Regions from separate parts of the Rothia sp. P5764 genome, predicted to be linked through region 1. Evidence: predicted binding sites of a transcription regulator. Region 1 holds the regulator's gene; each other region holds the start of a gene.
The links. Region 1 encodes HrcA, which represses chaperone genes, less so after heat shock. Its sites were predicted from a motif close to TTNGCACTCGNNNNNNNCGAGTGCNAA; they were not measured.
Positions count from the first base shown of each region.

Region 1 (8,686 bases):
AGTCGCAATATCTACTGCTGCGAAAGACTCCCGGTCAAAATCACTTGCTGAGCTATCCAGCTCCTCAATTTCAAATTCTAGGTTCACTGGTTTGTACCATCTTCTTGCTCTGACACCTCAATACCGGATTTAGCCAATAGCTTTTCGGCTGCAGCTTCTATGGTCTGACGTTTAACCTTGCGATTGCGGCGGCGCTCCATAGAGGACTTTGCCTGATCCCACTTATCATAGGCATTGACGATATCGGATACGAGGCTATGACGAACGACGTCTTCTGCCTCAAGCACTGCAAGGTGGATATCATCAATACCCTCTAGAATCTGCCGAACCTGCTTGAGGCCCGAAGCCTGACCGCCCGGAAGGTCGATCTGGGTGACGTCGCCGGTAATCACCATCTTTGAGCCAAAGCCCAGACGGGTCAGGAACATCTTCATCTGCTCCACCGTGGTGTTCTGAGCCTCGTCCAGAATAATAAATGCGTCGTTCAAGGTGCGTCCACGCATATAGGCCAGAGGAGCCACCTCAATGGTGCCGGCTTCCATCAGCCTGGGAATAGACTCAGGATCGATCATGTCATGGAGCGCATCGTAAAGAGGGCGCAGATAGGGGTCAATCTTATCGTTGAGGGTACCGGGTAAGAACCCCAAACGCTCGCCTGCTTCAACAGCCGGTCGAGTCAGAATAATACGGTTGACTTCCTTGGATTGAAGGGCCTGCACCGCCTTAGCCATGGCTAAATAGGTTTTGCCTGTACCCGCAGGGCCGATACCAAACACCACGGTGTTGGCGTCAATGGCATCAACATAGCTCTTCTGGTTAATGGTTTTGGGTCGAATATTTTTGCCGCGAGAACTTAGAATATTTTGGCTCATAGCGGTTGCCGGGTGGTTCAGGCTGGCAGTCATCATGGACATTATCCGTTTGACAACCTCGGCGGTGACCTGCGTATCGTTCTCCACCAAAAGAGTGAGTTCCGCAAGCAATCGGACGGTTGTCGCCACGGTCTCTGAAGGTCCGGTAACCACGACGTCCAGGCCCTTAGGCCGAATCCTTAGGCCGGGGAAAGTCTGTTCAACCAGCCCGATATTACCGTCGTGGGGGCCAAGAACTGCCACCATTTCTGCGGTGGATTTGAAAGAGAAAGTCCGGGCTACTGAAAGCGGCCGGCTCGTAGATTGTACTGATGTAGTCATAAGTGCCCAGCTGGGCCTTCAGAGCTCCTCATTGCAGTAGCGAACAGGGGGTAGTGCTCAGGGTTTACTTTACCCGCACTATTTGAAGAAAAAACGGGTTTTGCGCAGAGTGATATTGAACAGTTCGTGATATTGAACAGTTCGCCAACTCAAGGTAGATCTCTTGAAAGCTGGCAATGAACTCTTTACCAGCGACCCAGGGCAAGATTCAGTGCCGAAATAGCGGCAGCTCCGGCTGTTGAGCTACGGAGCACCTCGGGGCCAAGCAATACGGTGTGTGCGCCGGCTTCTTCCAAGATCTCAAGCTCCCGAGGGCTAATCCCACCCTCCGGCCCCACCACAAAATAGACCTCCTCAACATCCGGGCTAAGGTGCTCTGCCAAAGCCTGTGAAAGTCGGTAGTTTGCCTGCTCATGCAGAAGTAGAAAGAGCGCCCGCTCCCCCAATTCCTGGGCCAAATCGGCCAGATCAGCCGTGCTGTGGAGCTGATAGACAGGCGGGAGCAGTGCCCGCCTAGACTGCTTGGCTGCGGCTTTGACCGTGTTCTGCCACTTGGCATGTGCTTTTGCTGCCCGCTCCATCTTCCAACGAACAATTGAGCGGTCGGCACTCCACGGTACAATACCGTGAGCGCCCAGCTCGGTGGCCATCTCAATAGCCTGGATATCTCGGTCGCCCTTGGCCAGAGCCTGAACCAGGTAGATCGAAATACCTAGCTCATCGAGCGCCAGCGACTGAACCGTTAGCAGCAAACCGCCGTCTACTGTGCCCTCCACCCTTGTGACGGCCCGGTTGCCCAAGCCGTTGACCAGGTCGATCCCCTCGCCTAACTCCGCACGTTTGACGGTCTTGGCGTGGTGGCCCTCATCGCCTAGGAGACTGTAGGCGGCCCCTGGGACCAAGGACTCAAAATCTTCGGGTGAGATGTAGTAGACGGCGTTGCTCATAACGAGTTCCTACTTGAGGTGGTCTTTGAGGCGGGAGAAGAACCCACCCTGCTTATGGGTCACTGTTTCACTCATCTTGAGATCTTCTCCGCGCAACTCCGAGAACTGCTTAAGCAGGTTCTTTTGTTCATCGGTGAGTTGGGTAGGGGTACGGACCTCAACCTGCACACGCAAATCACCGCGGCCACCACCGCGCAGGTGGTTAACACCCAGGCCCTTGAGCGTGATGACATCGCCAGACTGAGTGCCGGCTGGAATCTGTATCTCCTGCGGCCCGTCGAAAGTCTCCAAGGTGATGGTAGTGCCCAAGGCGGCAGCGGTCATCGGAACCCCTACCGCCGCAATGAGGTCATCGCGTTCGCGTGAGAAAGTGGGATCGGCCGCTACGCGAAGCTCAACGTAGAGGTCACCATTAGGTCCGCCGGCGGTGCCTGCTTCACCCTGCCCCGCTAGACGAATACGGGCGCCATCGGTTACGCCCGCAGGAATCTTGATGGTCAGGGGCTTGCGTTCACGCACACGACCCTCACCATAGCACTCGGCGCAGGGGTGCTTTATAACGGTTCCAAAGCCACGGCAGCTGGGGCACTCAACAGGCTGAACGACAGTACCCAAGATGGACTGGACCTGGCGCTGCATGTAGCCCTGGCCACGGCAGGTTTCACAGGTTTCGGGGTGGGTACCCTCAGCGGTTCCCTCGCCCTTACACAGGTCGCAGGTCACAGCGGTATCAACGGTGATGGGCTTATTGGTGCCAAAGACAGCGTCTTTAAGGTCAATCTTGACGTTGATAAGAGCATCCTGCCCCTGACGAACCCGGCTCTGCGGCCCGCGCGGAGTCGCGTTGAAAAAGGTCTCAAAGATATCCTGGAAACCACCAAAGCCGCCCGCCCCGTTAAAGCCGCCGGCTGTGCCGTTCTCGTTACCGGTTTGATCATAAATCCGGCGCTTTTCAGGGTCAGAGAGCACATCGTGAGCTAGCGAAACACGCTTAAATTCCTCAGCGGCTTCCTCAGAAGGGTTAATGTCGGGGTGCAGCTGGCGGGCTTTCTTGCGGTAGGCCTTTTTGATTTCTTCGGGGCTGGCATCGCGCGATACACCGAGGGTTTCGTAGTGACTGCTCACAGTTCTCTCTTTCAGGGTCATGGGGTACTACTAAATATGTGGAGGCAAGAAGCTGTTTTACTCCTGCCCCAAAATCTTTGACAGGTAGCGGGCTACGGCATTCACCTTTGAGACGGTTCGGGCGTAGTCCATACGTGTTGGCCCTACAACACCAACGTGTGCGTTTCCTCCAGGGCCGTAGCTACTTGCAACAACTGAGGTCTCGGCCAGCGATTTCTCCCTGTTTTCTGAGCCGATGCTGACCGCGAAACCGCGCTCATCGTGTTCCATAGTTGCCAAAAGCTTAAGGAGCACCACTTGCTCTTCAAGGGCATCGAGTACAGGTGCAATACTACCGCGAAAATCAACGGTTGACTCTGCCAGGTAGGCTGTTCCCGCTATCAGCACCTGAGAGGATACACCCTGAGCTGCCAGTAGCTGAACGGCCTGGACGAGGCTGAGCATGAGCTTGCTGCGCGGGTGAGGAGCCAGCGCCTGAGCTACCTGGGACAGAGGCTGACCCGAAAAGGCCTCAATAAGCTGTTGCTTGATAGTGACCAGTTCATCGGCTGTATGCGGGCATGCTACCGTTCGTTGGGTGACCTGCCCGGTATCGGTAATCAGTACCACTAGGACTGTGGATGTTGATAAAGAGACCAGCTCAACATGCCGTAGCGCAACCGTCGGGCCGGTCGGATACTGCACCATGGCGACCTGGTGAGTAAGCGAAGAAAGGAGCTGGACGCTACTTTTCATCATGTCATCCACGCTATCGGCGCTATCGAGCAGGGTATGGATTGCTCTCTTCTCCCCTGGTGAGAGCGGTCGCAAAGCCGATATCTGGTCAACGAAAAGCCGGTAACCCAGGTCAGTGGGCACTCTGCCCGCACTGGCATGTGGTGCCGATATCAGGCCCTGTTCTTCCAGAGCGGCCATGTCGTTGCGCACCGTGGCGCTAGAAACCCCCAACTGCCGCCGCTCAATGAGGGTCTTTGAACCAACCGGCTCCCGAGTATGCACGTATTCCTCGACGATAGCCTGCAAGACCTGAAGCCTGCGCGGATGGTCCATTTCACCTCCTGATGATGTGAGCTTTAAGGGTTTTTAGCACTGGGGATACCAGAGTGCTAAGTTACCCGTTAACTCTAATACCACTGCACTAGAATCAGAATTCAGTACGCTGATGGCTAAGGCACTTGGCCGTGTTTTCAAGGAGTTCAATGGATTATCGCGCTTCGTGGGGGTCAGCTGATCTGAGCGCCCACAAACATTCCCAATTACCCCGCGTGGTGCTCAAACCGGGGCTGGTTCTCGAAGATATGGTGAGCGGTTTTGTGGGTGCAGCTGTTTCGCTCCGCTCTGTTGGCAGTAACCGTATGGTAGGTCTTGAGGATCGGCATGGGCGGGTCAAGCAATTCCCCTTGGGCCCCGGCTTCCTCCTTGAAGGTCGACCGGTCAACCTTGTTGCTCCTGAACCGCAACAGGCTAAGCCCACCAAGCAGATTTCCCGATCCGGTTCTGTCGCCTTGGATAATGCCCCCGCTAGGACTGCCCGTGCCAGCCGAATTTGGGTCGAAGGTATCCACGACGCTGAACTGATTGAGAAAGTGTGGGGGCACGACCTGCGTGTCGAAGGGATTGTGGTCGAACCCCTCCACGGTCTTGATGATGTAGCCAGTGCCATTAGGGAGTTCGCACCAGCGCCCCACCGAAAACTCGGGATTCTAGTGGACCACCTGATTACCGGGTCTAAAGAAAGCCGTATAGCCGAAGCCGCGCTGAAAACCCCCGGCGCTCGCGGGAACGTAATGATTATGGGGCACCCCTTTGTCGATATTTGGCAGGCAGTTAAACCCGGCGTTCTTGGAATCGAGAAATGGCCCGTAATCCCCCGCAGCGAAGAATGGAAGCAGGGAATCCTCCGCCGACTCAACCGGCCTTACGCCAGACCCGAAGATATTCGAGCCGGATGGGACTCAATCCTAAAGCGCGTTGATACCTATACCGACCTTGAGCCGGCTCTGCTTGGCCCAGTAGAACAACTCATAGATTTTGTGACTCTTGAAAGCTAAACTTTCTCGGTAAATAATGTGATAAATATCGTGCGCTCACAAGACAAAAAGTCACTTATACCTATACCTTGTACACAAGCTATTGACTAGACTTGTCTGAGGCATGATCTTGGCATCGTGCCATCACTCGTATCCACCCAAGACCAAAGAGAAACCTTCTTGAAGACTGCAACTTCTCCATCGACCACCACCTACAAGGGGTCCTCAGCAACGGCATCGCACCTGTCCGTTAATGCTGACCGCAACATAGCGACTGCTGCCCACTTCGGTGGTGTACTCGGCTGTATCCCCTCCGCTGTTATCTACTACCTCTACCGGGGTCGCGGTCCTTTCACTGAGCAGGAATCACGTGAGGCGCTCGACTTCACCCTGCTTCCCACCATCGTTTTGGCTCTGGGAATTATTCTGAGTAACATCCCCGCTATCGGCTGGTTCTTCGGACTTGTAGCAGCTCTGACCTGGACCTACCTGGCTTTCTCAGCCCTTATTGCCGGCATTGTGGTAACTCGCGGTAACCCCTACCAGTACAAGTTCAACACTTTCCTTTTCACTAAGATTTTGAGCCGTAAAAAGTAGCCTCTGCTAATCTAAAAGTTCTGGGCCCCTACCTTATGCAGGTATGAGGCCCAGTTTTCTTTAGTACAGGTCGGGTAGTAGCTCCCTGGTCACGGCATCGCCTAAGAGCCGACCCTGCAGAGTGAGTCTGACCCGACCGTCAGCAAGGGCCTGCTCATCAATCAGCCCTTGACCTATAAGCCAGTCGAGGGACGAAGCGATATCGGTGCCCTGCCGGCCCTCCACCAGCCGGCTCACAGGTAATCCGTCGATGACGCGAAGCATGAGCATGATGTCTTCAAACCGTCGCGTTTCTTGACTTAAGACCTCGCGGGCCGCTGCGGGGCTTAGACCTTGCCTGACCCTTGTGGTGTAGGGAACTGGGTGCTTGAGGTTCCACCAGCGAGTCCCATCCACATGTGAATGAGCACCGGGACCAACCCCCCACCAGTCCTGGTTGCGCCAGTAGGCGTAGTTGTGGCGGCTCCTAAACTCCGGCGACTTAGCGTAGTTGGAAACCTCATACCAGTGGTAGCCTTCTTCATCGAAGATTGCTTCAGCAAGAAGATACTTATCGGCCATAGCATCTTCATCGGGCATAGCAAACTCACCCCTACGAATTTGCGCGGCAAGTTTAGTCCCCTCCTCCACAATCAGGGAGTAGGCCGAGATATGGTCAGGCCCATAAGAAACTGCCGCTCGCACGGTCTGCTCCCACTGCTCTAGACTCTCCCCCGGAGCGCCGTAGATCAGATCAAGGGAAACCTGTAAACCGGCCTCGCGGGCCCAAGCCACTACCTTAGGAACATTAGCCGGTGTGTGCGTGCGGTCAAGCACTGCAAGGACATCAGGCACCACGGACTGCATGCCAAAGGATACCCTGGTAAAGCCACCGGCTCTGAGCGTAAACAGGTCATCGCGGGTCACAGAGTCGGGGTTGGCCTCCGTGGTAACCTCCGCCCCCTTCTCCAAGCCAAATAGATTTATGGCTTTCGCCAGAATCCGGACTAAATCAGCAGCCGGCAATTTGGTCGGAGTCCCACCCCCAAAGAACACAGAGTAGAGCTTACGCTCCGGTGCTCCTGACTCTCGCAGAACCCGCTGAGCAAACTCAAGCTCAGCAATAGCATCGTCAGCATAACTGCCTAACCCAACGCCGTCACCGAAATCTTCGGTTGCGTAGGTGTTGAAATCGCAGTAACCACAGCGCACAGAACAGAAAGGAACATGCACATACAAACTAAAATCGCGTTCCTGCAAACTGGCGGCAGAATCAAATGGGATTCTGCCGTCCAAGGGTGCAGGTTGGCCTAAAGGCTGAGCCGGCATTATTTCTTTGACTTGTCCTTAGACTCTTCACCCGATGAGAGCGCCGCAATGAAGGCTTCCTGGGGAACCTCAACGCGGCCCACCATCTTCATACGTTTCTTGCCTTCCTTCTGCTTCTCAAGGAGCTTACGCTTACGCGAAATATCGCCACCGTAGCACTTAGAAAGGACATCCTTACGCATAGCGCGGATATTCTCACGGGCAATAATGCGTGACCCGATGGCAGCCTGGATAGGTACCTCGAACTGCTGGCGAGGAATCAGCTCACGCAGTTTACCGGTCATCATGACACCGTAGGAGTATGCCTTATCACGGTGAGTGATAGCAGAGAAAGCGTCGACCTTTTCACCCTGGAGCAAGATGTCAACCTTGACCAGGTCGGCCTCTTCTTCGCCGTCAAATTTCCAGTCCAGTGAAGCGTAGCCACGGGTCTTGCTCTTGAGCTGGTCAAAGAAGTCAAAGACAATCTCAGCCAGTGGCAGACGATAACGGAGCTCCACACGGTCCTGGGAGAGATAATCCATGCCCCCCATGGAACCGCGACGGGACTGACACAACTCCATAATGGCACCCACAAACTCGTTGGGAGCGATGATGGTGCAGGCGACCATGGGTTCCTTGATAATGGCTACCTTGCCTTCGGGGAACTCACTGGGGTTGGTCACCCGCTGGGAAACTCCATCTTCGCCCACAACATCGTAGATAACGTTGGGAGCGGTGGAGATAAGGTCCAGGTTGAACTCCCGCTCAAGACGTTCACGAACAATCTCAAGGTGGAGCAGACCCAGGAAGCCGCAGCGGAAGCCAAAGCCTAGTGCCGCTGAAGTCTCAGGCTCCCAGATCAGGGCAGCATCGTTGAGCTGGAGCTTTTCCAGGGCATCGCGCAGGGCCGGGTAGTCGGAGCCGTCAATGGGGAACAAGCCAGAGAACACCATAGGCTTGGGGTCCTGGTAACCTCCCAGCTCCTCACTGGCAGGCAGATGCGAACTTGTCACGGTATCACCCACGCGGGAGAGACGGACGTCTTTTACACCGGTAATCAGGTAGCCCACTTCGCCCATACCCAGTCCGTCGGTGGGTTTAGGTTCGGGCGAAATCACACCAATTTCGAGCAGGTCATGCTCCGCGCCCGTGGACATCATCTTGATTTTTTGACGCGGGGTGAGCTTACCATCAACTACACGAACATAGGTGACAACGCCGCGGTAAGAGTCGTATACGGAGTCGAAAATCATGGCGCGGGCGGGAGCATCCTGCTCCCCCTTAGGTGCAGGCAGGAGCTCCACAATACGGTCTAGAAGTTCGGGCACACCCTCACCGGTCTTACCGGAAACACGCAAAACCTCATCGGGCTCAACTCCAATCAGATGAGCTAGCTCCTCTGCATATTTATCGGGCTGTGCCGCTGGCAGATCAATCTTGTTGAGGACCGGGATAATAGCCAAATCGTTTTCCATGGCTAGGTAGAGATTAGCCAGGGTCTGGG
Region 1 covers NZ_JBLXXQ010000002.1:247,596-256,281, forward strand. Annotated here, with positions in the region: gene ybeY (rRNA maturation RNase YbeY) at 1-87, opposite strand, end outside; gene ACN08Y_RS04785 (PhoH family protein) at 84-1,193, opposite strand; gene ACN08Y_RS04790 (16S rRNA (uracil(1498)-N(3))-methyltransferase) at 1,379-2,140, opposite strand; gene dnaJ (molecular chaperone DnaJ) at 2,150-3,265, opposite strand; gene hrcA (heat-inducible transcriptional repressor HrcA) at 3,323-4,315, opposite strand; gene ACN08Y_RS04805 (DUF3097 family protein) at 4,465-5,316, shown strand; gene ACN08Y_RS04810 (DUF4870 domain-containing protein) at 5,476-5,892, shown strand; gene hemW (radical SAM family heme chaperone HemW) at 5,953-7,200, opposite strand; gene lepA (translation elongation factor 4) at 7,200-8,686, opposite strand, start outside.

Region 2 (10,706 bases), on a different contig from region 1:
AAGCTGACAGTCGCTCAGGTCTACACTCGCACCGTCCCGGCTCAAGATACCGAGCCTTGGTTCCTGGACGCTTCCACCCACCACCAGCTTAGCCTTGTTCCTGAACCCGGTTTCAGCACTCGCCACCGGTGCTAGCCACTCGATACCGGGCCACGGTGCCATCAGTTTGCGGGCATCGTTCTGCTTCCCTTCAAGCTGTTGTGCGTAGGGGGTAAGAATTAGTGAGCAGGAGCGGCACAGGCTGGCATCGTAATAGTGGCATTGCATAGCGTGACTATCTTACCGCCCCCTGTAAGCAGGCGGTAACGGAAGATAAAAGCCGGCACCCCGTTCCGGGGTGCCGGCTCAAAAGGAAAACACAATCACTATTAACTTTTAGCCACCGGCCCCAAAGGCAACATCCTGGCGAAGGGCCTCATTGCTCTTCTTCTCCAGCTTGGTCCACCCATCTGCTAGGTAGGCACCCAGCAAGAGAGCCAGCAAGCCTACGATAATTGCGTAGAGAACAAGATCCACGAGTGTGGCCATGAGCCTCACACCTTTCAGTTTCACCTTTGAGACTGATGAGTAAAACTTAGAGGAAACCTCTTAAGTGATTTAAAGAATACTCCCAATAAGTGTGAACCACAATACCCTTATCTGCATTTTTTAGTCAGCGTCCTTAAAAGAGAACTCCGCCCACCCCAAACGGGGCAGGCGGAGTTCTCAGCTCAAAGAGCGGCTACTTACCAGAGCAAGCGGCAGACTACATCATGCCGCCCATGCCACCCATGTCGGGGGCAGCCGGTGCCGCACCAGCAGGCTCAGGCTTATCGGCAACAACAGCCTCGGTGGTCAGGAAGAGACCGGCAATTGACGCTGCATTCTGAAGAGCTGAGCGGGTGACTTTTACGGGGTCGTTAATACCGGCGGCCATCAGGTCCTCGTACTCACCGGTTGCGGCGTTCAGGCCGGTACCAGCAGAGAGGTGACGGACCTTATCGACGACGACGCCGGGCTCCATGCCAGCATTGAAAGCAATCTGCTTGAGGGGAGCGTCGATGGCAACACGGACGATGTTGGCACCGGTTGCCTCATCGCCGGTCAGTTCCAGCTTCTCAAAAGCCTTCACGCCAGCCTGAATCAGGGCAACACCGCCGCCGGGAACAATACCCTCTTCAACAGCGGCCTTAGCGTTGCGGACGGCGTCCTCGATGCGATGCTTGCGTTCCTTGAGCTCAACCTCGGTAGCAGCGCCGGCCTTGAGCACAGCAACACCACCGGCAAGCTTAGCCAGACGCTCCTGCAGCTTCTCGCGGTCGTAGTCAGAGTCAGAGTTAGCGATTTCGCCACGGATCTGAGCAACGCGGCCCTCGATGGCCTCAGGGTCACCTGCGCCTTCGATGATGGTGGTCTCGTCCTTGGTAACAACAACCTTGCGGGCCTGGCCCAGCAGGTCGATGGTTGCGGTATCAAGTGACAGGCCAACCTCTTCGGTAATAACCTGTCCACCGGTCAGAATAGCGATGTCAGCCAGCTGAGCCTTCCGGCGGTCGCCAAAGCCAGGAGCCTTAACGGCAACAGACTTGATGGAGCCGCGCATCTTGTTCAGAACCAGCAGGGCCAGGGCTTCGCCCTCAACATCCTCGGCAACAATCAGCAGGGGCTTACCGGCCTGCATGACCTTCTCCAGAACGGGAACCAGGTCCTTGACGTTGGAGATCTTGGAGCTAACAATCAGGATGTAGGGGTCCTCAAGGACAGCTTCCTGACGGTCAGCATCGGTAACGAAGTAGCCAGAGAGGAAGCCCTTATCAAAGCGCATACCCTCGGTCAGTTCAAGGGTCAGGCCGAAAGTATTGGACTCTTCAACTGTGATAACGCCTTCCTTGCCGACCTTCTCCATAGCCTGGGCAATGAGCTTACCGATTTCGGGGTCACCAGCGGAGATAGATGCGGTTGCGGCGATTTCCTCTTCGGTCTCAACTTCCTTGGCAGAAGCGAGCAGTTCAGCGGTAACAGCTTCTACAGCCTTTTCGATACCGCGCTTGAGGGAGAGGGGATCAGCGCCAGCGGCAACATTGCGCAGGCCTTCGCGGACGAGAGCCTGAGCTAGAACGGTTGCGGTGGTGGTACCGTCACCGGCAATGTCGTCAGTCTTCTTTGCGACCTCCTTGACCAGCTCAGCGCCAATCTTCTCGTAGGGGTCTTCAAGTTCGATTTCCTTGGCGATGGAAACACCATCGTTGGTGATGGTGGGGGCGCCCCAGGCCTTCTCCAAGACAACGTTACGACCGCGGGGGCCGAGAGTTACCTTTACTGCGTCTGCGAGGGTGTTGAGGCCCTTTTCAAGACCGCGGCGTGCTTCTTCATCAAAAGCAATCAGCTTTGCCATATGGCTTTCGCTCCTTCTGGAACATTAGGTGTGAGCGCGATTAGTCGGTGCCCGCGACGGACGGCGCTACCGGGGCCGCCATAGGGGCGGCACGGGGAGGACCTCACCAAGAAATCGCTCAGGTGTTTTACTCAGAGCCACCCGGGTGCAGAATCTAGCACATGATTTAGCAGTCCAAGCCTCTGAGTGCTAACTACAATCTTGGCACCTGAGCCCAGAGCGCGCAAACCTATTATTCGCTTTGAGAAGCCTTAATCGCCAACAGCGCACAAAGCTACAGCTCCCGGGCTTAGATCTTGCTTAGCCCTGTGTGTATGTTCCAGTAGCAGAATCGTAGATATAGGCACCGGCAGGATCCAGTACATAGGTGCCGGTAGCAGGGTCCAGGCTGTAGCGCTGGGTGTTCTGGGTAGCGGTTCCCGTAGTCGCTGAGGCTGGTGAGCTGGCATCAGTTCCGGAGTATTCAACGTAGGCACCGGTAGCGGGGTCCACACGGTAGAGAACCTTACCCGAGGCCAGGGCCTCTGTCTTGCTGGTGGCGGTGTAAGTCCCGTTCACCGGGTCAAAGACGTAGAAAAGCTGGCTATCCTCTGTTGCTGTCGAGGTGGCAGCATCCGCGCTGGCCACCTGGGTCTGCTCTGCAAGCGCGGTGGGGTCGAAGTCTGCTCCGAGCACCACATAGACCTCACCGGTCTCGGCCTGGAAGTCTTGGTTGATGTAGGCAATACCTAAGAGGTCAGCGACTTCGTTGGCTTCTGATGAGGCCCCGGTAGCAAAGTAAACCATAGACTCGGTGGCATAGGTGCCGGTCCAGTTGGTGGTTTCAGTAATCTTGTAGTTTGCTTTTTGCAAGACACTGGCGGCGGTGCTGGCTGAGCCTTCGGGGGCGCTTGAGTTATAGACCGCTACGGTAACGCTAGCTGGGTTGGTGCTGGGGCTGGCATCGGCGGTAGCTGTTGCGGTGGCTCTTGCCGATGCGGGCGCGGTTGTGATGCCCGGGCCAGCAGTCCGGGGCGAAACCACGTACATGATGCCGCCCACCAGGAGGGCGAGAATACCACTGATGATGACAGCCAGCAGGCCGGCCCGTGAGGTTGAGGTGTCGGTGACTCGTCCGCGGTAGGCACCCCGCCGGGAGGAGTTTTCTTCGACATCATCGAACTCGTCACGGGGGTAGGTGTTCACTGGTCGCCTCTTTCGGTGCACGGTTGCTACGGGGGTCAGCTTCTAGGGTACACTCCCCCGCCCTGTTTTAGGTGAGTCGGTTGCGTGTGAGCCGGAGCTTGCGGGTGAGGGCCGGTTCAGCGGCAATAGCGCGCGGATTATCGATTAGTGCATTGAGTTGCTGGTAGTAGGCAATCGGGCTCAGCCCCAGGTCTTTGCTGATGGCCTGTTCTTTACTTCCCTGGTACTTGAAGCGTTTTTTCTCCATATCTAAGATGGCGCGCTCCTGCTCGGTAAGCCGGTGGGTAGAGCTAGTCTGAGACTCTGGTGTGGGTGAACCGGCTGGCATGTTCATGGGTCTTCTTTCGGTGGTCTAGTCTTATAGGGAGAATACCGCATACAAGAGGAGAACAAGCGCCGTGCCTGCTCAGCCCCTACACGAGATTATGGACCCGGACTGGGCGCAGGCCCTGGCACCCGTGGAGCCTCAGATTAGGGCTATGGGTAATTTTTTGCGGGCCGAGCATCAGGCTGGCCGGGACACCCTGCCCCCTGGCCCGGATATTTTTAGGGCCTTCACCTACCCCATGAGCCAGGTCAAGGTTCTGGTGCTGGGTCAGGACCCCTACCCTACCCCCGGGCACGCTATGGGGCTAAGTTTCTCTGTACGTCCCGAGGTCAGGCCGGTGCCACGTTCCCTGCACAATATCTACAAAGAGCTCAACACCGATCTGGGCATCACGCCCCCGGATCACGGGGATTTACGGGCCTGGAGCCAGCAGGGGGTCATGCTCCTCAATAGGGTTCTTTCGGTGGGTGCTGGGGCCGCAGGTTCCCACCGCAACCTGGGCTGGGAACAGGTCACTACCGCCGCTGTTCAAGCCCTGGTAGCCCGGGGCAGGCCGCTGGTAGGGCTACTGTGGGGCGCAGATGCCCGCTCCTGCAAACCGCTTCTGGGTGGCTACCCCTGCGTGGAGTCACCGCACCCCTCGCCGCTCTCTGCCTCGCGGGGTTTCTTTGGCTCTCGACCCTTTAGCCGCGTCAATGAGCTCTTGCTCGCTCAGGGGGCCTCCCCGGTGAACTGGGCTCTCTAAAGCCCTAGAGCAGATCGGAAAATCTACCGGTCTCAGTTATCTATCCCACTCAAGGCGGCAGCTGAGAATGCCACCCCTGGCCGGCTCCTAAATGATAGGGGGAAGGTCTGGGCTCACTTTAGCGGTCCCGAGTATCTTTCGGATCTTGTTTTTCTGTTTGGAGCTGACCCGACGCTTGCTGAATAAAGTACTGCATCAGGTAGCTACCGAGGACCACCCCGGACGCCATAGAAAGGATAATTGAAATTGCCGCAACCATCCCCGGCACACCAGTCGAAGGATTAGCCTCTACGGTGAAGATATAAAGGCCCCGGAAAATGGAAAGACCGGGCAGGAGAAAAGTTAGGGCCGGTACATAAAAGATAGAGGCTGGGGCCTGCAAGCGGTAAGCCAAGAAGGTGCTCATGAGGCCAATGACCAGAGCCGCAAAAGCGGTATTGGCACGTCCTGCACCAGCCCCAAAAAGGAAAGTGTAGCCCTGGTAGACCCAAAAACCACTGGTAGCAATCAGTAAGTTCCATAAGAGTGTCTGCCAGCGGGCGTGAGTTGTGACCGCAAAAGCCAGGGAAGCTAGCATAAAGAAAAGGTAGCTTACCCCCAAAGAGGCCCCCACAAAGCGGGTCTCGGTAATATCTAGTTCTCTAATGTCTAGAGCTGTCAGGACTGCCACCGCTGAGGCAAGCCCCACCACAATACCCAGAAATGACATGCCCGTCGAGACGAACTTACCTGCTGCGGTCAGCGGGAAACCGTTGAGGGCGTCCTGGACTGTTGATACTAACCGGGCGGTGGGCAGAAGCATGATCAGGCCCGCAGCCACAATGTGCGGTGCGCTCACGTGGAGCCCCAGCTGGGAGAAGATAGACGAGTCATCGGAAATAAGAATAGATGCGAACGTTACGACGCCCGCGCCCGCAGCCATGTTGAAGAAGCTGGGCATCTTGAGACGTGAAATCACACTGTTCACAAAGTGAATGGCCAAAAAGACGATACCGCCTACAGCGCCCGCCGCCAGCGAACCGCCCAGAGCCAGCACCAAGGAGAAAGCCGCTAGCATGTTAGCCAGCATGATAATCATGGGCGAGTAGGGCTTCTTAGCAGTATTAATGCGGTGCAGGCGGCGTTCAGCCCGATGCCGTGGCAGATTGCCTGCGGTAATCTCGGTGATTAGCTTATAAATGTCATCTAGGGCCGCATAGTTCTCGGACCAGGAACGAACCACGCGCAATACCGTGTGGCTAAAGCGTTCTTTGCTCGAGGACATGGCTCCGGAGCCGGAGAAGTCAATTGCCCGGGTCTGGTCATCAACCTCATCAATATCTGAGACGTAGTTGATAATAACCGACTGGTTAGTGATGTCGATTTCAACGTCTTCCAGACCATAGGCGGCGCACACCGCAACGATTGCGGAGTCAACATCGACCGTATCTGCCCCGTAGTGGAACATGGTCTCAGCCAGTCGCAGGGAGAAGTTGAGGACCTCACGCGCTTCTTCTTTCTCGCGCACATACTCGGCCCGGTGGGCGGAGGCGATATTGAAAGGGCGCTGGGCCAGGCGGGCGATGCCGCGCATCGGTTTGGTCAGGGACTGGTCCGTGCTCACAAAGGACTTAAGCGACGAACGCATACGCGAAGGCCGCTTGGGTGCAGTCAGGGGCCGTGCCACGGTATGAGCACCCGCTACCGAGGGGTAGAAAGCCTTCTGGAGTCCGCCCGTCCTTGACGCTGTGGGCCTATCATCGACTGGTGGAGGTGTTGCTTCCGTGCTGGGCGGTTGGGCCTGGTTGAGACTCAGGTCAGTGGCCGGCCCAAATGCGGAGGGTACCTGATAGGTTGGCGGTGCTAACTGGTCAAAGGCAGATGCTGGAGCGGGGCTTGCGGTAGGGCTATCCTGCCCCTGCACCGGTGAGCTGGGGGCATCCCCCAGATGAGCCAGTGCATCGCGAAGCTTGGGATCGCGCACCTGAGCCAGGGACACTACCGGAAGCGCACCACCTAGCGACCGGGGGGCCTCCGAGTCCTGGGCAGCCATCTGCCCCGTAGCGGGTAGCACAGATACTGCGGTGTCGGCACGGGGCAGAAGCCCGGTTTGTCCAAAGGCACCGCTATCTTCTGTGTTATCAATACCTGTTTCAAATGCAGAGGCAGAAGGGTAAGCCTTCTGCTGCAAGCCGGTAGAGCTCTTGCTCACTGAAAGGGATACTCCTTCCGCCTGATCGGTGAAAGTTCAAGATAACCGCCAAAACGGTCCGTGCTGGTTTAGTAGAAAGGCTGACCGGTCTTACGAACCCAGAGCTGACGCATGACCTTCTCAACACTGGTGTTCCAGGCCTTATATTTGAACGGTGAAAGCACCTGGTCCCAGACACCAACGTAGTCGATGACCTCCTTGGTGAAGGAGGTCTTAAAGAGACCCAGGCCGTAGTGGTGGTGTTCCTTGTTCTTCAGCTGGTCCTTTGGCGGGGTGCCGCAGAAGTCGTAGCTCTTGATACCGAACTCTTTCATGAGGTCAGTCAGCGCAGTCCACTGCACCTGGTGGGAGTCACCGTACTGCTTACGCCGGGGCTTGGAACCGCCGTCCTTGTAGGTTCCCTTTTCCCCGTAGCGAATGACATAAGCGCCCACGGAAGGTTCACCGTCTTCATAGGTGAAGTAGAGGCGCCCCTGCCCGGCCTTTTCAAAGGTGGTCCAGAAGTCGCGGTAGTAGTCGTAGGAGCGCAGGTTCACCTGGGCGTTGCCCTGGCCCACAGTGTCCATGAGGGCGTACATCTTCTTCATGTTCTCTTCAGTTAGCGGCACGCGCTCCACCTGGCAACCTTCGCGCAGTGAACGACGCACGGCATTACGACCGCGTGAGGAGAGCGACTTGAGGACCTCCTCTTGGCTCTTATCGGTTGCCAGAATAGCGGTGGAGTCATTGGGCTGAATATTCCAGCTCTTGACCAGGCCGCTCTTAGCCATGAGAGCCTTGGTGGTTTCGTCAGCGACGATATCGGGTTCAATCTTGATAGCAAAAACGCCGAGCTTTTCGCGGGTGACGAATTCGCGGTTAGCGTCCAGGATCGCGGGGATCTCTTCAACAGAGTTCACGCCGGGGCCCTTGATCATGTACCAGATCTTGCCCAGGGCAGGAACAGACTTTTCAAGAATCAGGTTGTAGCTGGCGAAGGGAGCGCTCTCACCGTTCAGGACGGTGGTGCCTTCGTAGACCAGGTAGAGGGGCTTCCAGCCGTGCTTGGCTTTGACCGAGGCGAAGGAAGCTGACTGCAACAGGTTACCGCCGCCGGGGCTGGCGATGACGTGTTCATCCCATTGGGCGATTTCGGTGTCTGTGGCGAAGCGGGCGGTGAAGTCTCGCAAGGTCCCTCTTTTTCAGGTTGGGTACGCGGGTGAACGCGAAAAATTCTAGGTTCAGTGTTCCAGTTTATCGACTTGTCGCTAACCCGTGTAGCCCGCAAGGCGGGTAGGGTGCGTGTTTTATGCTAAAACACAGCCTGGCCCCTGCTCCATACGGGGCGGGGGCCAGACATGTAAATCAGTTAGCGACACAGTATGTCGTCGCCGTGAAGCTTTAATTACTTGGCATCGTAATCAGCCAGCAGGTCACCGTACACGGTGACTTGGGAGCTGGTGAAGGTGGTGCGGTGAGCGAAGCGAACCCCGTAACCGACCACGATGACACACAACTACTTCAGATAATTACTCGGCGTCGTGGTCGGTCTCGAGGATCTTAACCAGGCTGTCGAGTGCTTCTTCAGCGCCTTCGCCTTCTGCACGCAGAACGACCTTGTCGCCGTGCTTAGCACCGAGTGACATCAGGGAGAGAATGGAAGCTGCGTCCATTGCCTCGTCTGCGGGCTCACCTTCAGCGGCGATGGTAACTTCAACGGGGAGGTCACCTGCTGCTTCAGCAAAAATCGCTGCGGGGCGGGCGTGCAGGCCAACACGGCTTGCGATGGTGGCAATACGTTCTGCCATGGGATTCTCCTTATAAAGAGTGCGGATTTGTTGTCCACTACTGAGTCTAAATCAGGGGCAGCACCTTTGGGGCGTGTTACCCCTGATTTTGACGACTTTTATTCAGCAATGAACGAGTTGGTTTAACTTACAGACCGAGCTCATCGAGGATGGGCAGTTCAGAGCGAGCTGCCGCCTTGGCTTCAGCCGATGAGATCTGGCTCAGTGCCTTGTGAGCAATCTGTTGTGCCTTCTCGGGGGTAACCGACTTGAGCACAGCGGAAACAGCGGCCATAGCGCCAGCGTTCATGGAGAGGGTATCAACACCCAGACCAACCAGGACAACAGCCAGTGCGGGGTCAGCGGCAGCTTCGCCACAGACCGAGACGTACTTCTTCTTACCGGCAGCTGCCGAGGCTCGCTTGGCGCCTTCAACAGTTAGCTTGATCATCTTCAGGACGGCAGGCTGCCAGGGGTTGTTCAGGTGAGCCAGGTCGCCCAGCAGGCGGTCAGCGGCCATGGTGTACTGAGTCAGGTCGTTGGTACCGATAGATACGAAATCAACCTCGCCCAGGATAGCCTCAGCGTTTACAGCGGCGGCAGGGGTTTCTACCATGACACCGCGGGTCTTCAGACCAACCTCATCGAGCATGTTCTTGAAGTTACGGGCTTCGCTGGTCGTTGAAATCATCGGAGCCATGACCCAAATGTCAGCTTCGGTGCCGTCAGCTGCTGCCTTAATAGCCTCAAGCTGACGCTTAAGAACACCGGGCACAGTCCAGTCGGTGCGGAAGCCGCGAACACCCAGCGCGGGGTTCTCTTCTTCCTTGACGTTGAGGAAGGGCAGGGGCTTATCGGCACCAGCATCGAGAGTACGGACTACGATGTGCTTGCCGGGGAAGGCATCAAAAACAGACTTGTACGTTTCGGTCTGGGTCTCCACCGAAGGCTCGGCATCGTAACCCAGGAACCCGAACTCGGTGCGGAGCAGGCCAACGCCTTCTGCCTTGAGGCCGGCTGCCTTCTCGGCGCTCTTGCCGTCACCGACATTAGCGTAGAGGGGTACGCGGGTACCGTCTGCCATCACCCCAAGACCGTCGAAGTCTGCTAGTTCCTTGCGGTTAGCGTACTTCTGCGCCAGGTCGCGGTGCTCAGCGGTGACCTCGGTTTCAACGACGCCTTCGTTAGAGTCGATGTAAACCTCGGTACCGTTTTCAATCTCGGTAACCCCCTTAGCGGCAACGATAGCGGGCAGACCCAGGCCTCGGGCCAGGATAGCGGTATGAGCCTGGGGGCCACCGTCAGAGGTAATCAGAGCGATCACCTGCTTAGGGTCCAGGGTTGCGGTATCAGCCGGTGCCAGGTCAATAGCAGCTAGGATGAAAGGCTCAGACGACACCGGAATACCGGGGGCCTGCTGGCCGGTCAGCTCAGCAACGATGCGGGCGCGAACATCGTGGATGTCGGTCACACGCTCAGCCATGTAGCCGCCCAGGGCAGCCATCTGGTCAGCAAAAGCCGATGCGGCTTCCCATACAGCGAGTTCAGGTGCCTTACCCTGCTTCTCCACAATCTGGATTGCGCTCTTGAGCAGGGCGCGGTCAGTTGCCATCTGTGACGTGGACTTAAGCACTGCCTTGCCGTCACGGCCCGCATTTTCAGCACGCTCTAGCAGACCGTTCTTGACAGTCTGGGCAGCGGCCTTAATACGTTCAGCAGCCTGCTCGGCAGTCTCATCAGCTGACAGCTTCAGTGATGAAGAGGGGGCCTTGATAGGTTCAGGCATCTGCAAAACTTTGCCAATGACGCGTCCGGCGTAGACGCCGACGCCAGTGTAGGTAGTCATAGTGTTTTCCTTAGTGTTGGAGGGGTTTAGGCAGTTGCCTCGGCCTGACGACCGGCAAGTGACTTGAGAACAATATACATGACAGAGCCGACGATAGTGCCTGCCAGAGCCGCAAGAAGGAACATGACCGGATTCTGCACAAGAGCGATAATCCAGACACCACCGTGAGGCGCAGGGGAAGCAACACCAGCACCCATGGAGATAGCACCGGCAACAGCGGCACCAACCATCGATGAGGGGATTACGCGCAGGGGGTCAGCGGTCGCAAAAG
Region 2 covers NZ_JBLXXQ010000001.1:380,082-390,787, forward strand. Annotated here, with positions in the region: gene rlmC (23S rRNA (uracil(747)-C(5))-methyltransferase RlmC) at 1-267, opposite strand, end outside; gene ACN08Y_RS01750 (hypothetical protein) at 376-528, opposite strand; gene groL (chaperonin GroEL) at 746-2,374, opposite strand; gene ACN08Y_RS01760 (LytR C-terminal domain-containing protein) at 2,675-3,559, opposite strand; gene ACN08Y_RS01765 (DUF3263 domain-containing protein) at 3,627-3,893, opposite strand; gene ACN08Y_RS01770 (uracil-DNA glycosylase) at 3,958-4,632, shown strand; gene ACN08Y_RS01775 (threonine/serine exporter family protein) at 4,751-6,823, opposite strand; gene ACN08Y_RS01780 (lipid II:glycine glycyltransferase FemX) at 6,892-7,992, opposite strand; gene ACN08Y_RS01785 (HPr family phosphocarrier protein) at 8,332-8,610, opposite strand; gene ptsP (phosphoenolpyruvate--protein phosphotransferase) at 8,738-10,435, opposite strand; gene ACN08Y_RS01795 (PTS fructose transporter subunit IIABC) at 10,462-10,706, opposite strand, start outside.
Region 2: groL (chaperonin GroEL) is a predicted target of HrcA. The motif match lies at 2,541-2,567, and genes of this name have one in related genera.

Region 3 (10,706 bases), on a different contig from region 1:
CTTGCTCATGCCCTCATGACCCGTAATCAGGGGCATCTTGGTCATGATGTCACGGACCTTGGTGGTCTCAAAGGTGGACTCGGGTAGGTAACGGATGTCGCGGTTGGTGATAATACCGACCAGAACACCGGAATCATCCACCACGGGAAGACCCGAGACCTTGTAGTGCCCGCAGAGCGCATCAAGTTCAGCAATAGTGGCATCGGGGCCGACGGTCACGGGGTTGGTAATCATGCCCGATTCGCTCCGCTTGACGCGGTCCACGTGGTCGGCCTGATCCTGGATTGAAAGGTTACGGTGGATAACGCCCATGCCACCCATGCGAGCCATAGCAATTGCCAGGTTAGCTTCGGTGACGGTGTCCATGGCCGCAGAAATAATGGGTGAACCGATAGAGATACGGCGGGTTAGGCGCGTTGTGGTATCTGCCTCGGAGGGAATGACATCGGTGTTGCCAGGTAGCAGGAGAACGTCGTCGTAGGTAAGTCCGGTAAAGCCGAAGGGGTCTTCGCTCAGAGCAGTAGGAGTGGTCATGGAGGGGTTGCTACCTTTCGAAGGGGGTCATCTAGCGCGGGCGACACTATCTTTAATCTTAGTCTGCTTGGCTGGCTTGTGCGAGCGGACGCCCCGGCCCCTTGCAACAGCTCTGCACCGGCAGGTAGGAAGCCTCAAAGCCCATAGCTACCAGACTAGCCCACCCATTCCCGCTCTAGGTATATCCGGTCAGCTCATCTTAGAAAGCTGAATCATCTGCGGCAGTCTGTGCGCTTTGATCAGCACGATGCACAGCCTCCAAGAGGCGAGGGTCAAAGTAGGGGCCCAGAGTTTCTATATAGGTAGCGGTGAGGTGGTCATAGTCAAAGTAGGTATAGATGTTACCGATACTGACAGGACATTCGTTGTTGGGGCAGACCAAGTCTGAAAGGTTGAGAGCCGCAAACCCTGGGTAACGCCCTTCCAACGCGGTTAAAGGGCTCTCGAATACGTCCTGGCCTGGTTCCATGGTGCACTCATCGAATGTGCCAAAGGAGTCAAGGCAGTCCTTGTGCATGGTTTCCATGCGGGGCGTGTCACGAACCCCGATAACTCTGATATCCGAATGCGTTAGCTCATCTATACGCTGTTCAGCATTGGCAAGGACGGTATCGGGCAGTTCTGCCTCCGATTTGGTGCCCTGGAGTATGACGATATCCGGGTGTAGTTGCTGTATGTAGTTGGAGCTTTCTTCGGCCCATTCTTGGCATTCAAAGCCGTTGGAGTAGGCCTCGTTATCTTCTTGCCCCAGGAAGCAACCGGGGCGGGTCAGGGCAATCAAGTTCCAGCCCTCTTCCGCTGCCAGGGGGCGCAGGGCCGTAATCCACATCTGGGTGTGGGAGTTGCCCCAGGCAACCACCGTCCCGGTGGGATTGGGTGTCTGCACCACGAAGTTGCAGTCCCGCTCCAGGTATTCGGGTAGGTCCAGTTCGGGTGCGGCCTCGGTGCAGGAGGGGCCTAAATCAGCCCAGTCGGCATCCAGTACGGCCCGAATAGGGATTACGGTGGCGTCCTCGTCCCCTGTGTACTCGTAAGTGGAGTCCAGCATAGCGGCCCCGACGTTATTCGTTGCCCGGTGTTCTTCAGCGGCTACCGCCTGCCGGTAGATGGATGAGGTCCATGCGTAGGAGGGAGCCAGAGCCAGGCCCGCGAAGAGGGTAGCTGTGACAAACCCGGCGACGATGGAACGGTTGGGCCATGCCCAGTCCCGAAGCGGCTGCTCGACGGCTTTAGTCAAGGCCCAAGCTAGTAAACCAGAAATGAGGAGGAGAAGCAGTCCCGCGACGAAGCCAGCCTTGGCCTCTTTGGTCTGGGAGAGGTAGAAAATGAGGATTGGCCAGTGCACCAGGTACAGGGCATAGGAGAAACCGCCCAAAGCCAAGAGGGGGCGCCAGGTAAGTAGCTTTTCGGGGCCCCAGAGCGTGCCGGTATCCCCCGCCATGATCACCAGAGCCGCGCAGAGGGTAGGCCAGAGCGCAACATAGCCGGGGAATGTACCGTTCACATCGAGTACAAACCCACAACTCACCAAGCCCGCAAGACCTGCCCACCCCATCAGAGCGCGCAAGTGCCGGGGCAGTTTGAGCGCAGGTAGCCAGAGCGCGACCAGGGACCCCAGCGCAAACTCCCACAGCCGGGCCTGGGTATTAAAGTAGGCGGTGGTCTGGTGGGCGGCAGTCTCGTCAATGGAATAGGACAGCGACAGGGCAAAAATCAAGCCGAAAGCAAGGGTCAACAGCCAGCGCGCCCTGCGTCGGTGCTTACCCAGGGGCAGGGCAAGGAGCAGGAAAATCAGCGGCCAGAGCACATACATTTGCCCTTGGACTGAGAGCGACCAGAAATGCCGGAAGGGTGAAGCCTGCGATGAATCCGCCGCATAGTAGTCCACGGCGTTCTCGATTGACCAGTAGTTGTGCTGGTAGAGGACCACAGATTTAGCTTCATCAATAATGGGTAGCCAACGCTCAGCCGGAATAAAAAAATAGGTGCCCAGAAGGGTCAGCAGAACCGTAATAGAAGCAAGTGGAAGCAGGCGTTTAAAGACATGAACCCAGTAGGCCAGCAGAGTTTTAGCGCCCCACCAGCTCCCCGGCTCAAGGATTTTACCCTCTTCCAGCTTTCGGGTGAACGAGCCAGTTAGCAAAAATGCAGAGACGAGCAGGAAGACATCCACGCCACCTGATACCCGCCCAAACCACAGGTGGTAGGCGGCCACCAGGAGCAGAGCCAGTGCCCGCAGCCCCTGAATTTCGGGGCGCCAGGCTCGTTCTGCCTGGAGGGTGACAGTTCGTATGGTTCCGGTAGAGGGCGCCCGGTGCTGGCGGAGTTGAGAATCATTCATAGCTTCTAGCGCCGCGTAGTGCTGTGGGCTTCCTCCTTTCAGCCTACTGGTGCTCTGGCCTGCGACCTGCTAGCCAGGTCCAATCTTTCTAGCTCTTGCATCCTACCGCCACTTTCAGGTGTTTTGTTAATACAAATAGTTCTGCCCGCTACGGTGTTGGTCACCATAGCGGGCAGAACTTGAGGCGGCTGGTATACCTAGCGGACAGCTATTTTATTGAGCCTGTTCGTTCTCGTCCTCAGCGGGCTTCTCAACGACCAGGGTCTCGGTGGTCAGAACCAGCGCAGCAATGGAGGCTGCATTTTCTAGTGCTGAACGGGTTACCTTGACGGGGTCAATGACACCGCGAGCGATGAGATCCTCATACTCGCCGGTTGCGGCGTTAAAGCCGTGACCGATGGGCAACTCAGCGACGCGAGAGACAACGACGTAGCCGTCTTGACCTGCGTTCTCAGCAATCCAGCGTAGAGGCTGAACCAGGGCACGGCGCACAATGTCGATACCGACCTGGGCCTCCTGAGAGTCGAGCTTGACGCCATCCAGGGCAGCAAGCGCGTGAACAAGGGCGGTACCGCCACCGGCTACGATGCCCTCTTCAAGAGCTGCGCGAGTGGATGACACAGCGTCCTCGATGCGGTGCTTGCGCTCCTTGGCTTCGACCTCAGTTGCCGCACCTACCTTAATAACGCCAACGCCGCCGGCCAGCTTGGCTAGGCGCTCCTTGAGCTTTTCGCGGTCCCATTCGGAGTCCACGCGCTCAATTTCACTGCGAATCTGGGCGACGCGGTCAGCAACAGCCTCGGAGGTGCCACCGCCGTCAACGATGGTGGTGTTGTTCTTGGTAACTGTTACGCGTCGCGCTGAACCGAGCTGTTCCAGGGTGACAGCGTCCAGGGAGATACCCAGTTCACCGGTGATGACAGTAGCACCGGTCAGAACGGCAAGGTCCTGGAAGATTGCCTTGCGGCGGTCGCCAAAGCCAGGAGCTTTGAGGGCCACAACATCCAGGTTGCCGCGGAGCTTATTGACCACCAGGGTGGAGAGGGCTTCACCGTCTACGTCCTCGGCAATGATAGTCAGGGGCTTTTTGGCCTGAACAATCTTTTCCAGGACGGGCATAATCTCGGCAACGGTTGAGATCTTGCCCTGGTAGAGCAGAATAGCGGTGTTTTCCAAGACAGCTTCGGCACGCTCGGGGTCGGTCACGAAGGAGGGTGACAGGTAGCCCTTATCGAACTGCATGCCTTCGGTGACCTCAAGCTCAATCTCGGTGGTTGAGCCGTCTTCAATGGTGATAACGCCATCCTGGCCGACCTTAGAGAAAGCCTCGGACAGCAGTTGACCAATTTGAGGTGACTGGGCAGAGATAGCGGCAACGTGAGCCACTTCTTCGCCCTTAACTTCGCGGGCATTCGCCAGAAGGCGCTCAGCAACCAGCTTGGCTGCCTGCTCAATTCCCCGCTTAATCTCACCGGGGGCGGCACCAGCGGCAACGTTCCGCAAGCCTTCGGCAACCAGTGCCTGAGCCAGAACGGTTGCGGTGGTGGTGCCGTCACCAGCAACGTCGTTGGTGCGGGTTGCTACCTCTTTAGCCAGCTGAGCGCCGAGGTTCTCGTAGGGGTCCTCCAGCTCGATTTCGCGGGCGATGGAGACACCGTCGTTGGTGATGATGGGCGCGCCCCACTGCTTATCAAGAACCACGTTACGGCCGCGAGGGCCCAGGGTTACCTTGACAGCGTTGGCCAGTTTATCAACACCGGCCTGTAGGTGCTTACGCGCCTCATCGTTGAATTCAAGCTGTTTTGCCATGAATCCTTACTTCTTTCTTTGGGTACTAACGGGTGTGGTGGGTTCCGCTAGAACTTAGGAGACAACAGCCAGAACGTCGCGGGCTGAGAGGATCAGGTATTCAGCGCCACCGAACTTAACTTCGGTACCGCCGTACTTGGAGAAGATGACGAGGTCGCCTTCTGCTACATCTACGGGGATGCGGTTGCCCTTGTCGTCGATGCGGCCGGGGCCTACAGCGATAACCTTGGCCTCCTGGGGCTTTTCCTTGGCGGTGTCGGGAATAACCAGGCCGGATGCGGTGGTCTGCTCTGCTTCGACGATCTGGACGACAATGCGGTCTTCGAGGGGCTTGATGTTTGCCACGAGGTACTCCTTGTGAGAAGGCTTAAAAATAGAAATTATGGGGTGACCGGTGCTGCAGCGCCCGGTGCTGGTATCGTCGCGGTCTTACCTACCGGGCATCTTTAGCACTGTAAGCGGTCAAGTGCTAACTAAAACTTTAGGCCGGTAATGGCTCAGGGAGCAAGATACGGCGCAGGTTTCGCACACAGCGCACCTTTTTGTGTGTTATAGACTACTTTCTGGTGATGTGGAGGTACCCGTGCTCAAACTGATTTTCTGGCCTGTTCTAGTTCCTACCGTCCTCTTTTCAATGGGGCTAGGTGCTATCGTTCCCATTCAGATTCTGGCAACGATCAGGCTCGGGGCTTCTCCCGCCTTAGCAAGCTCGTTAGTAGCGGTTGCAGGTGTCTTTGCTCTACTCTTCTGTACCGTGCCAGTTGGCGGTGCCATACTCCCCACCGGCACTAGAATGGTAGGCAATGACTAGCCTGACCCCTGCCCCAGCCCACCCATTCACGCACGAACAGCTTGCCGCTATCGACGAATTCACCCCCTACTTCACCGACCGCGCTCTGGCAGCAGCCAGCACCCTGCGCTCACGCGGCTTCAGCCCAGAAGACAGTTCAGCCATACTCACCCAGGCAAAGCTCCGCACCCAGGGAGCAGATAAGTTCGGGGATAAGGCCCACAGTATGCTCCTGACCGAAGCAGGCTACGAGCAGGCCACCCGGGCCGCCGTCGCTAAAGGTCACGCCCAACGTTTCAAGGACGCAGGGATCACCTCTGTAGCCGACTTAGGGTGCGGCATCGGCGCTGATTCCCTAGCCTTTGCTGCCGCAGGCCTTGCCATCACCGCCGTAGAACTAGACCCCGCAACCGCCGCTTTCACAGCCCACAATCTTGCCCACTACCCCAACTCGCAGGTGCTCGTCGGCAATGTCGAAAACATTGACGTTCAGACCCTCACCACCGCAAACGGTCAAGCGATTCAAGCACTCTGGCTCGACCCGGCCCGCCGCGAAGTTGAGGATGGCGCAACCACCTCCCGACTCTTTGACCCCGAAGCCTTCTCCCCTCCCCTCTCCTTGATCGAAAAACTGGCGGCAACCGGCATCCCCATGGGCGTCAAAATGGGCCCGGGCCTACCCCACGAACACATTCCCGCCAACTGCGAAGCCGAATGGGTATCCCACGGTGGCTCCGTTGTAGAAGTAGTGCTCTGGTTCAACGCCCTGGCCCGCAAGAGGGTGCGTAGAGCAGCCAGCCTACTCTCCAAAAACCCACAAGAACCAGAACTTCTGGAAGACATCACCTCGGCTCTCGACTCCCCCGAAAGCACCGGCACCCACCAATACGAACCCACCATCGGTGAACTAGCCACCTACCTGGCTGAACCCGATGGAGCCGTAGTACGGTCCCACCTTGTCTCCGACCTAGCGCACAAACTGGGCGCCCACCTCATCGACGAGCGAATCGCCTACCTGACCACAGACACTCTAGAACCCACCGCGCTCGCCCAGTACTTTGAAGTCCGGCAGATACTTCCCCTGCATGAGAAAGCCCTCAAACGCTGGGTCAAGGAAAACGGCATCACCGCCCTTACCGTCAAAAAACGCGGGGTAGATATCGTTCCAGAACAGCTTCGAGCCAAGCTCCTCGCCGGTGCTAAAAAGAAAAAGGGGCAAGCTCGCAAGGAGGCAACCCTCATTCTCACCCGGCTGGGTCAGGGGCTGGATTCTCAGCGGCTTGCAATCTGGGCTGAACCTGTACAGGTGCCGCTGACCAAGGGCGGGAGATGACTCAAGGAGCCTTCTCCTCTGCCCGGTGCTATTGTCATCAACACCCTTAAAGGCCAGCCCCCAAGCCAGTTGATAAGATCAGCACCGGGCAAATACAAAGTAAGAAACACCCCCGACCCGCCCCCCGTCACACGGTGACACCCAATTCATGGAGAGGGCCCACTGGCCCTAAGATAGAATCAGCGACAGCACCCGTCCCCAGGAGCACCACCATGCAGTTTGCATCCTCAGCCCAGTCCACCCTTGGCGTGGAATGGGAACTTGCCCTGGTTGACCCCGTTAGCCGTGAACTAGCGGGTAGGGCTGATGAGGTTCTGGCACTGATTCAAGAGCAAAACCCCGACCTACTAGTGCCGGGGCCGGGCGCGCACATTACCGGTGAATTCCTCAATAACACGGTTGAAGTTGTGACCGGCATCTGCCGCACCCCCGCAGAAGCTGCCGACCAGCTGGCCCAAGCAACAGCAAAACTCAAGGAAATTACCGACCGGCTCGGACTAGCCTTTTTCTCCGCAGGAACCCACCCTTTCTCTCAGGCTTTAGAACAGGTGGTAGTGGGCAAAGAACGCTACCTACGGGTGCTTGACCGCTCCCAATACTGGGGCCGCCGCCAAATCATCTACGGGGTACACGTCCACACCGGTGTAGATTCCCGAGCCAAAGCTCTCCCCGTCCTCAACGGGCTTACCAACTTTTACCCCCACCTCCTAGCGCTCTCAGCCAGCTCCCCCTTTTGGGAGGGTGAAGACACCGGCTTCGCCTCCCAGCGATCCCAAATTTTCCAGCAACTCCCTACCTCAGGCCTACCTTTTACCTTTGAGAGCTGGGAAAACTATGAAGACTACCTAGAAGATCTCGTTGCCACCGGCGTGATTGATGACCCCAGCGAGAACAGGTGGGATGTCCGCCCGGTACCCAAGTACGGCACCGTTGAGATGCGGGCCTACGACGGGCTGGCCTCCATTGCCGATATCACCGCACTCACCGCTTTTACCCAGTGCCTGGTCGAGTGGTTCTCCCGTCAGATTGAAGCAGGTAGGCGCATTGAGCCGCTCAAGCCCTGGCACCACCAGGAAAACAAGTGGCGGGCAGCCCGATACGGCACCGATGCCGTAGTTATTGTGGATAACGCCAATGCAGAACGCCCCATCACCGAGGACGTCCTGGGCCTACTCAACAAGCTAGAGGGCATAGCCGCTGATCTGGGTTGTCAGGCTGAGCTGGCCGATATTGAGCGTATCTGCCGTGAGGGAGCTGGCTATCAGCGTCAGCGCCGAGTAGCGCACGAGAACCGGGGCGACCTGCGCGCGGTGGTCGATGACCTGGTAGCTCAGGCTACCGAAGGACTCTAGGCCCCTGCCCCCTAGAGGGAAATAGTGGTAACAGGTAGCGAAGAATCAGCGGTGAAATCAAGACCGGAGGGTGCACGCCCTTCCGATACCAGCCGGGCACCCAGAGCCGCGACCATGGCCCCGTTATCCGTGCACAGGCTCAGCTGAGGGATCACCAGCTTAACCCCGTTCTCTGCACAACGCTGGGCAGTCAGCGAGCGCAGGCGTGAGTTCGCCGCTACACCGCCACCCAGAAGCAGGGTATCAATCCCACGTTCGGTACAAGCTAGCATGGCCTTGCCAGTGATCACATCAACCACCGCTTCCTGGAAGCTGGCGGCAATATCGGCCACGGGCACTTCTTGACCGCGAGCTTCAAAGCCTTCCACCACGCGGGCCACAGCGGTTTTGAGGCCGGAGAAGGAGAAGTCGTAGCGGTGGGGTCCGGGTTCTTGGGCTGTTCCCATAAATTTGCGGGTGGATAGGCCGCGGGGGAAGGCAAAGGCGGTGCCATCGCCACCGGCGGCGGCTCGGTCAATGGCAGGCCCGCCGGGGTAGGGCAGCCCCATCAGCCGGGCTACCTTGTCGTAGGCTTCACCGGCGGCATCATCGAGGGTCGCCCCCAGCAGTTCTACATCGCCGGTGATATCCCGGACCGCCAGAATCTCGGTATGACCACCGGAAACGAGCAGTGCACCTAACCCGCTGGGGGGTAGACCGTCCAGAAAGTCGGCGGTGTGACCTTCAATGCCGCAGTCATCGAGCAGGCCAACTCCCACGTGGGCTACCAGGTGGTTAATACCGTAGAGGGGCTTGCCTGTAGCGGTGGCCAGAGCTTTAGCCGCTGAGACACCCACCATCAGGGCACCGGCAAGGCCAGGGCCCGCCGTCACGGCGATAGCGTCAATCTCGTCCAGGGTCACCCCGGCTTCATCCAGGGCTGCGCGCAGGGCCGGAATCATGGCGTCTAGGTGGGCGCGGGAGGCAATCTCAGGGATCACACCACCAAAGCGGACGTGCTCGTTCATGGACGAAGACACAGTGTTGGTCAGCAGGGTCTGGCCCCGTACGATACCGATGCCGGTTTCGTCGCAGGATGATTCAATGCCAAGGACAAGGGGCTGGTCTGTCATGGTTAGTCTTCTTTGTTGAGGTTTCTAAGGGCCGGAATGAGGCCTGACCGGGTGCGGGGCTAGGCGGAGGCCGGACTATCTGCGGGGTCTGCTTCGATCGCAGGCGGGAGCTCTTTGCTCATAATTAGAGCATGGACCCCGTCGCGGTAGTAGCGGCGGCGCGTGTGAATGTGCTGGTAGCCGTTGCGTCGGTAGAGGTCCTGGGCGCGGGGGTTATCGGCTCGTACTTCGAGCATGATTTTTTCGGCTCCTCGGGCGCTGGCTTCCCTGGCCAGGTAGTCCAGCATGGCCCGCCCGTATCCGAGCCCTTGGTAGGCTGGTAGCACGGCGATGGTCTGCACATCGGCGGTGTCGGCTACGCTCATGCACCCGGCGTAGCCAATGACCTGGGCAGGGCCGGTATCACTGGCCGGAGCTTCAAGCAGGATGTAGGCCCGGCTGGGGTGGGTGATTTCAGCCAGAAACATGTCCAGGGGCCAGGCATCGGCGGGGAAAAGCGCAAGCTCTAGGGTGTGAACGGCAGGGACGTCGTGCAGGGTCATGGGCCGGGCGGTAACTCCGCCCGCTAGACCGGTGGGCAGGGCAGCTAGACTCATGAGCCCAGCGCCTTCTTGCGAGCAAGAGGAACCTTGGCATCGGATTCACGCAGGTAGAGCGCAGAGGTGTCCTGGCTCAGGTTCTCCATTCCTAAGCGGCAGGCGGCAGCAAGTAAGCTAGGGGCATCGGGCTGGAGGCTTTCAAAGCCCTCCTGTCTCTCAAGGTCCTGAGGGTAGAGGCCAGCACCAAAACCGTAGGAAGGTAAGTGGGGAGCCTGCGAAGCAGAGCCCACGGTGGGACCATCCAGCAGGGTATAGCCGGTGCCGGTCAGCTCGTAGACGGCGGTGTAGACCTCACGGCGGCGGGCATCGCTAGCAACCAAGAACTTCTGGTGCCCCCGGGCGCGGGCGGTATCCGCAGCAGCTTCTGCCAGAGCCTGCAAGCTCATCAGGCCATAGAGGGGCTTATCCCAGGCAAAAGCCAGCGTGCGGGCCGTAACGATACCGGCGCGCAAACCAGTGAAGGGGCCGGGGCCGGTACCTGTGATCAGGGCATCCAGGTCTCTTCCCCGGTAGCCAGCTTCAGCCAGAACCTGCTCCACGAAGGGCGACATGACCTCAGCGTGTGAGCGGGTATCGGTGGTAGCCCGGTGAGCCAGGACGGTCAGGGTACCGCCCTGATAGGAGCCCAGGGCTACAGAGGCGGTTGCAGATGAATCAAGAGCGAGTAAAAGCACTCCCCTAGTCTAGCCCCACTGAGGTGAGGGTGTCTGTGAGCTGCTTCCAGGTGGCCTCCCAGCGGAGCCCGGTCCCCAGCAGACGAAGGCGGCGCGGTTCGGGGTGCCCGTCCTCATCCTCGCGCTCCGTTTCTTGGCCGGGGGCGTAGAGCTGGTAGGGGT
Region 3 covers NZ_JBLXXQ010000001.1:78,834-89,539, forward strand. Annotated here, with positions in the region: gene guaB (IMP dehydrogenase) at 1-534, opposite strand, end outside; gene ACN08Y_RS00355 (acyltransferase family protein) at 734-2,875, opposite strand; gene groL (chaperonin GroEL) at 3,089-4,684, opposite strand; gene groES (co-chaperone GroES) at 4,739-5,029, opposite strand; gene ACN08Y_RS00370 (hypothetical protein) at 5,268-5,495, shown strand; gene ACN08Y_RS00375 (THUMP-like domain-containing protein) at 5,488-6,807, shown strand; gene ACN08Y_RS00380 (glutamate--cysteine ligase) at 7,020-8,159, shown strand; gene tsaD (tRNA (adenosine(37)-N6)-threonylcarbamoyltransferase complex transferase subunit TsaD) at 8,171-9,271, opposite strand; gene rimI (ribosomal protein S18-alanine N-acetyltransferase) at 9,331-9,867, opposite strand; gene tsaB (tRNA (adenosine(37)-N6)-threonylcarbamoyltransferase complex dimerization subunit type 1 TsaB) at 9,864-10,544, opposite strand; gene tsaE (tRNA (adenosine(37)-N6)-threonylcarbamoyltransferase complex ATPase subunit type 1 TsaE) at 10,549-10,706, opposite strand, start outside.
Region 3: groES (co-chaperone GroES) is a predicted target of HrcA. The motif match lies at 5,131-5,157, and genes of this name have one in related genera.